Regions from separate parts of the Planococcus beijingensis genome, predicted to be linked through region 1. Evidence: riboswitches for the same ligand, from Rfam matches in the RefSeq annotation. Region 1 holds a riboswitch; each other region holds the start of a gene.
What was found. Region 1 has a riboswitch for S-adenosylmethionine ahead of mtnW (2,3-diketo-5-methylthiopentyl-1-phosphate enolase). Riboswitches for the same ligand answer to the same signal wherever they lie in the genome.

Region 1 (2,202 bases):
GGATGGAACGGGGAAGCTGCGCTTCAGAGGGCTGTCTATCGTCAGTTCTTTGCCGAGCGCAAGGGCCGCTGTTTTCTCCAATGCAACACTGCCGTAAGGAGAAGGAAACAGGGAGAAGTCAGCTCCTGCATAGCGGATCAATTTCCCGAGGGCGAGCGGCGTAGCGAGACCATAGAAAGTGGAAGAAGTGAAAGCACCGCTGAAAGCCGGATGTGCCATGAGCGGCAAAGCAATTTCATCATCTTCAGCCAGTTCCTGCAATACATCGAGCCCGTAGGCATGAACATTGAACAACAAAGCATCCGCACCAAGTTCACGTGCTTTTCGTGCTTTTCCTCTCAGTGCGGAAGTTCGTCCTGACAAGTTCACCGCATAAAGCGTACGATGGCCTGTTTCTTCATAAACGCTTGTCAGCACGTCCTTACCAGTGGTGATGCGTTTTTCAAATGGGGTCAGCGGATTGTCGAATAAAATTTCATCGTCTTTGACCAAGTCCACTCTACCCAATGCCTGTTCACGCAATTGAGCAGACAGAAAATCCAGATCGCGGCCGATGACGCCTTTGAATATGCTCATCAGAAGCGGCCGTCCGGCTACGCCAAGTGTGTTGCGGATTTCTTCAATGCCGAAGCGTGGACCGGGAAAATGGCTGAGTAAGTCGTGGCTGAAATCCAGATCCACTAACTTCACTTCTCCGTCCAATGACAATTTTCCGAAAACCGTGGTCAAGATGGCCGGAAGATCAGCAGAGAAATTGGCGGACGGATAAGCGACAGCAACTTCCGCTTTGACCAGTTCGGGTTTCAATGGATGGTTGATTTCTTCAAATTCCTTAATGGAAACGACGTTTCCTTTATGATGTTTCAGCTGCTCCTGTTCAAGGAGCGGCAAATCGGTCCAGGAGCCGATCGTCAGACCTAAAGCGATGCCTTCCGCCTTTTTCTCAAAAGAACCAGGCTTTCCGTATAATTGATAAGTAGCAGTCAAGATGCTCATGTATTCAACACTCCCATGCAATTTTAAAAAATAAAAAACCTCTTCAAATAAGAAGAGGTTAAGGGCTTTAACAACTTCTTATTTTTCAGCCATCGGTTCTGGCTGCAAGAATTAGCACCGTGTCCACCATTGGACCGGTTGCCGGGTATCATAGGGCTTGTCCCTCCACCTGCTCTGAATAAGAAAGATATGAAATTGGGTAAGTTTTTTGGGCTGGTCCTACTTATAGAATCTCAGCGTAAAAAGAAATGATCATTCGAAATGGTAGAGCTGCTTTAATAGAGTAAAGTAATTCTGATTATTTCATGTGCACAGAAATCTGTCAACAGCATTGTTGCAAAATTGTTTTTATTTAAAAAATGTGATTGACAGTCAATTCTGAATCGTGATAGGATTCATTTCAGAACTTAATAGCACGATAAGCAGTACTCTTATCAAGAGCTGGCAGAGGGATTTTGGCCCGATGACGCCCAGCAACCGACCGTAATACCGTTGTGAGACGGGGCGCTTTGGCGCCAGGATGAATATCCTGTAAGGCACGGTGCTAATTCCATCAGAAATTTATTTTCTGAAAGATAAGAGGCATGGGATCTCTTATTCTGGCCTCTTTCTTTTGGAAAGAGGCTTTTTATATTGCAGAGAAAGGGAGATTGACCATGACACTTACGGCTCCAACCACCTATAAAGCATTAACCGAAGAAGCTGCCATCGAATTGGCGAAAGCGATTCAAGCATTTGATCATACAGCTCACTTGACGTGCCGGGAAATCGGCGACGGCAATCTAAATTATGTTTTTCAAATTGAAGAGGAAGCCACAGGCAAGCGGCTGATCATCAAGCAGGCTTTGCCATATGCCAAAGTCATCGGCGAAAGTTGGCCGCTGACATTGAAGCGTGCGACGATCGAAGCCAATGTTCTGAAGAAGCACGGCGAGTTTGTGCCGTCTTTGGTGCCGGCCGTCCATGCAACGGACGAAGCATTGGCTATAACGGTGATGGAAGATTTATCGCATCTCGAAATTGCGCGGGAAGGCTTGATCAACGGCCGGCAATTTCCAAGGCTGTCACAGGATATCGGCGAATACCTGGCCCAGACCTTATTCCACACTTCTGATTACGGGCTGCATCCTTTTGAGAAAAAACGATTGGCTGCTGAGTTTTCCAATCCGGAGCTATGCAAAATCACAGAAGACCTGATTTTTACCG
Region 2 (2,202 bases), 240 kb from region 1:
CGTCGCCTCATTTGCAGGCAAAAAGCCGTATTGTTCGAGGATAGTCTGCCCTTTGGGACCCGTTACAAAATCCAGAAAAGCCACAGCGGCCTGCTGTTTTTCTGAATCCGCGACGACAGCTCCCGGATAGACGACAGGATTTTCCTGCCCCGGCACTTCGAGTGCCCCTTTTATTTCCTGGGAAATAACCGCATCCGAGGAATAGACGATGCCAAGTCCGGCATTTCCGCTTTCGATATACGTCACCACTTGCCGTGCATCTTTTGCGTAGATAAGGCGCCCTTCAAGCGGCTGCCATAACCCTTGGCTGTCCAGCGCCTGCTTTGTGAAATTTCCAACCGGTACGCTGTCCGGCTCTCCGACCGCAATGGTTTCTTCTGCATTCATCACTATTTCTGTAAAATCTGCAGTTTCCGGAAACTTCTCCAATGACGCAAGTACCAGGCGATTTTCAGCAAAAGGCACCACAGTTTCGGCTTTCACCAGTTGCTCGGATTCCAGCTGCTCCATATCCTTTTCACTGGCTGATAAAAATAAATCTGCCGGTGCGCCTTGTTCAATTTGGCTTCGCAGCTTGCTCGATGATCCATAATTGAATGACAGCTCGATATCCGGCTCCACTTGATGAAATTCCTCTTCCATTTTTTTCATGACTTCTGTCAGGCTTGAAGCTGTTGAAACAAGCAGCACATCGCCGTTTTCTGCTGTTGTGTTGGTGCAGCCGCTCAACAGTACGGCCATTCCTATAATGCCGATCATTTTTTTCATTTTGCAGGACTCCTTATAAACAGAAAGTGACGCTTGCTATGCACGTGATTCTCCACGTACTATCAGTATAACGCCAGCCGGAGAGAAGCTGAATTATTTTCCGAATAATCTTGCAGGAAATAAGCGGTTTCGGTAAAATAAGTCATACCAGAAATTAAATACGCTTTATCCTTATCAAGAGAGGCAGAGGGAATGGCCCGATGACGCCCGGCAACCGCCAGTTCACAAACTGGAATGGTGCCAAATCCAACAGAACCACGATGTTCTGAAAGATGAGGAAGAGAATTTCACCAGCAGACCCAACTCTTCCCTTTTTCAGTGGAAGAGTTTTATTTATTTTAAGGAGTGATCACATGAAGCTGAGCAAAGCCGAACGAATCAAACGTACGCGGGTCCCTGTAGTGGATCCTTCCCTGGTTGAACGCCTCCCGCCTGGACAGGTGTTGACCGAGCGCTTTCCTGTCCTGCACGAAGGCGAGGTGCCGGTTTACGATATGGCCACTTGGACATTGAAAATCTTTGGCCAGGTTGATAAGGAAATCACGCTGCATTACGAGGATCTGCTGAAATTGCCGCAAACGACAATAACACGCGACATTCACTGCGTGACACGCTGGTCCCGCTTCGACAATACCTTTACCGGCGTCCGTTTTATTGACCTGATAAAAGAATTGGGTGTAACGCCGAAAAGCGGCTATGTGATGCTTCACGGCGACTACGATTACACCACCAATCTTGCATTATCCGATTTGGACCGGGAAGACGTGCTGCTTGCCCATTCACTTGACGGCGAACCGTTGACCGCCAAGCATGGTTACCCGCTGCGTTTTATCGTACCCCATCTGTATTTCTGGAAAAGTGTCAAATGGGTCCGAGGCATCGAATTCATCGATGAAAACCAGCCGGGCTTTTGGGAGCAGAACGGTTTCCACATGAACGGCGACCCGTTTCAGGAAGAGCGCTTTTCCGGCGAAGACTTGGAAATTCCTGAAGACGAATGGGAGAAGAAAGATTTTGACTGACTCCGTCCAGTCTTATGATTCCAGGATAATTGAACTGTCACTTTAAGAGATAACTTGCATCAATTTAGAACTTTATATTTCGTATTATTTCAAAGAACCCATCAATCCTTCATGTGAAGGTTGATGGGTTCTTTAAATCATATATAGAATGAATGGCAGCTTCCGATAAACCTCTCATATGTAAACAAATTCAATGAAAGAATAACTTCTCTTCTAAGAAGAGAAATTACGGAATAATCACCATGGAAATCGTCCGATCCTTTCCTTCTTTATCATCTTTTCTATTATAGTACTTTTCCATTAACGTACTTAACTCCGACTGAAAATCTTCGAATGAATCATCTGTTAAGTTCAATTTCACTAAAGAAAATGTCGCTTGATCCTGAGTATCTTCTGTAACTCTGTTCTCATG
Region 3 (2,202 bases), on a different contig from region 1:
CGAAATTGACAATCGATCCGAAACCGTCATTTTTTAAGTATTTTTTAGCTAATTGATGTGATGGATGATCTTCAAATCCAAGGAAGTTGACCCATTCGATTTGGGAGTGCTGCTTCAAGTAGTCTGCAACAATTTGAGCATTGCTGCTGTGTTTCGGAATACGCAGGTGCAAAGTCTCCAGTCCTTGGAGCAAGGCATGTGCACTTTCTGGGCTCAATGAAGGACCGAAGTCACGAAGCAGCTGGACACGCAGTTTTGTCGCAAATGCAGCATCCGGTACATCGATGCCAAAACGCAATCCGTGATAACTTTCATCCGGTTGTGTGTAATTTGGAAAACGTGGATTGTCCCAATTGAACTTTCCTGCATCCACCGCAACACCGCCGATGGTCGTGCCGTGTCCTCCAATCCATTTTGTAGCGGAATGAATGACCACATCAGCACCGAACTCGATCGGGTTGCTGCCATATGGTGAAGCAAATGTATTGTCAATCAATAAGGGAAGCCCGCTTTCATGGGCGATTGCCGCTACTTTCTCTACATCAAAAACGTTCAGGCTCGGGTTGCCGATAATTTCTCCGAATACCGCTTTTGTCTTATCGGTAATTGCCGCTCTAAAGTTTTCAGGATTGGTTGCATCAACAAATATGGTTTTAATGCCGTAACGCGGCAACGTATTGGCGAATAAATTATAAGTGCCGCCATACAGGTTGCTGTCCGCTACGATTTCGTCTCCTGCTTCAGCAATATTTAAAATGGAGAACGCAATTGCCGCCATTCCTGAAGATAATGCGACTGCAGCAGTCCCGCCTTCCAATAACGCCACGCGCTGTTCAAATACATCAACTGTCGGATTCATGATGCGTGAATAGATATTGCCGGTGTCTTTCAGACCGAAAAGATCTTGTGCATGCTGCGTATCTTTAAACACATAAGAAGTGGTTTTGTAGATCGGCACCCCTCTCGATCCTGTTGTTGGATCCGCCTGTTGTCCGCCATGCAGCAATAAAGTTTCTGGTTTTAAGTTTGTCATTTTCTATTCCCCCTAATTTTTTTATTCATGAAGATCACCGAAGAGAACAGCAAAAAGCCCCCTTCGCTAAGAAGAGGGCCGTAAATTACGGAGTTACCTCCTCTCATCTGTCAGAACCTATCGTTCGGTTCTGTAGGAATTAGCACCTTTCCAGACATGGTCGTCTGTTGGTTGCCGGGCATCACAGGGCCTATCCCTCCGCCACTCTTGATAAGAGTTATTAGATTTGGTTGTTAGTCTTGTTGAGAAGTATAAAAATTTTAACAAGGTTTGTCAACCCTATTAGTCAAAAAATTTTGAAACCTTGCTTCTTCCCAAACGTTATCTTCTAGTATAGAAGGAGGAATGAATATGCTTGGATGGGTTCTGCTGTTGTTTATCGCAGGCTATGGAATCGGTTGTTTGCACGGTTCCATAGCAGCACAGTTTTTATCTGGGGTGAATGTCAAAAAGGAAGGCGTCAAAAACTCCGGTGCTTCCAATGCCGCCATCGTGCTGGGTTGGAAATACGGTTTGCTGGTTGCTTTCATCGACATTGTTAAAGGCTTTGCCGCTGTCGCAGCTTGTCGTTTTCTGCTGGAAAAGGGTGCCTTTTCCCCCGAAATCATTTGGACTTTTCTATTTATAATAGGTGCCGGTGTCGTATTCGGCCATAATTTCCCATTCTATATGAACTTCAATGGCGGCAAAGGCACGGCTTCGGTGATCGGTGTCATGCTGGCACTGGACTGGAAGCTCGGGCTGGTTGGCCTGGCACTTCTCATCGGTGTTTCGCTTGCGACGGATTATTTGGTCATTGGTGTACTGGTCCTTTACGCGGTTTATTTTGTTATCGCTTTTGGTCCTGCCGTCGGACCATGGCCATTGCTGACAGCTTGTGCCTTATTTGCTATGGCCATATGGAAACATAGCGAAAATATTATTCGAATAAAAAATGGAGAAGAGAAGAAAGTTTCCTCCATTTTTAAAAAGAAACCAACAAATCCAGTCTGAAAGCGGTTCCAAACTCATTATTTTCTTCATTTCAAAGATTGTGAAATAAATATCAATAATTCCCTTGACTTTTTTGTTATTTCACCATAAAGTAAGAACCACGAATCGAATAGCATACATCACTTTCTTATCAAGAGAAACCGAGGGACAGGCCCTAAGACGTTTCGGCAGCAGAT

Region 2: it holds a riboswitch for S-adenosylmethionine, as region 1 does, so the genes downstream of both, IRE19_RS09100 (sulfite oxidase-like oxidoreductase) here and mtnW (2,3-diketo-5-methylthiopentyl-1-phosphate enolase) in region 1, are expected to answer to the same signal.
Region 3: it holds a riboswitch for S-adenosylmethionine, as region 1 does, so the genes downstream of both, IRE19_RS00825 (O-acetylhomoserine aminocarboxypropyltransferase/cysteine synthase family protein) here and mtnW (2,3-diketo-5-methylthiopentyl-1-phosphate enolase) in region 1, are expected to answer to the same signal.

The regions. Positions count from the first base shown of each region.
Region 1 is NZ_JADHDZ010000003.1:342,296-344,497, reverse strand. It holds gene mtnW (2,3-diketo-5-methylthiopentyl-1-phosphate enolase) at 1-996, opposite strand, end outside; SAM riboswitch class I at 1,072-1,181, opposite strand; SAM riboswitch class I at 1,425-1,578, shown strand; gene mtnK (S-methyl-5-thioribose kinase) at 1,653-2,202, shown strand, end outside.
Region 2 is NZ_JADHDZ010000003.1:103,790-105,991, forward strand. It holds gene modA (molybdate ABC transporter substrate-binding protein) at 1-768, opposite strand, end outside; SAM riboswitch class I at 937-1,047, shown strand; gene IRE19_RS09100 (sulfite oxidase-like oxidoreductase) at 1,128-1,790, shown strand; gene IRE19_RS09105 (helix-turn-helix domain-containing protein) at 2,017-2,202, opposite strand, start outside.
Region 3 is NZ_JADHDZ010000001.1:154,854-157,055, reverse strand. It holds gene IRE19_RS00825 (O-acetylhomoserine aminocarboxypropyltransferase/cysteine synthase family protein) at 1-1,033, opposite strand, end outside; SAM riboswitch class I at 1,134-1,250, opposite strand; gene IRE19_RS00820 (glycerol-3-phosphate acyltransferase) at 1,385-2,026, shown strand; SAM riboswitch class I at 2,151-2,202, shown strand, end outside.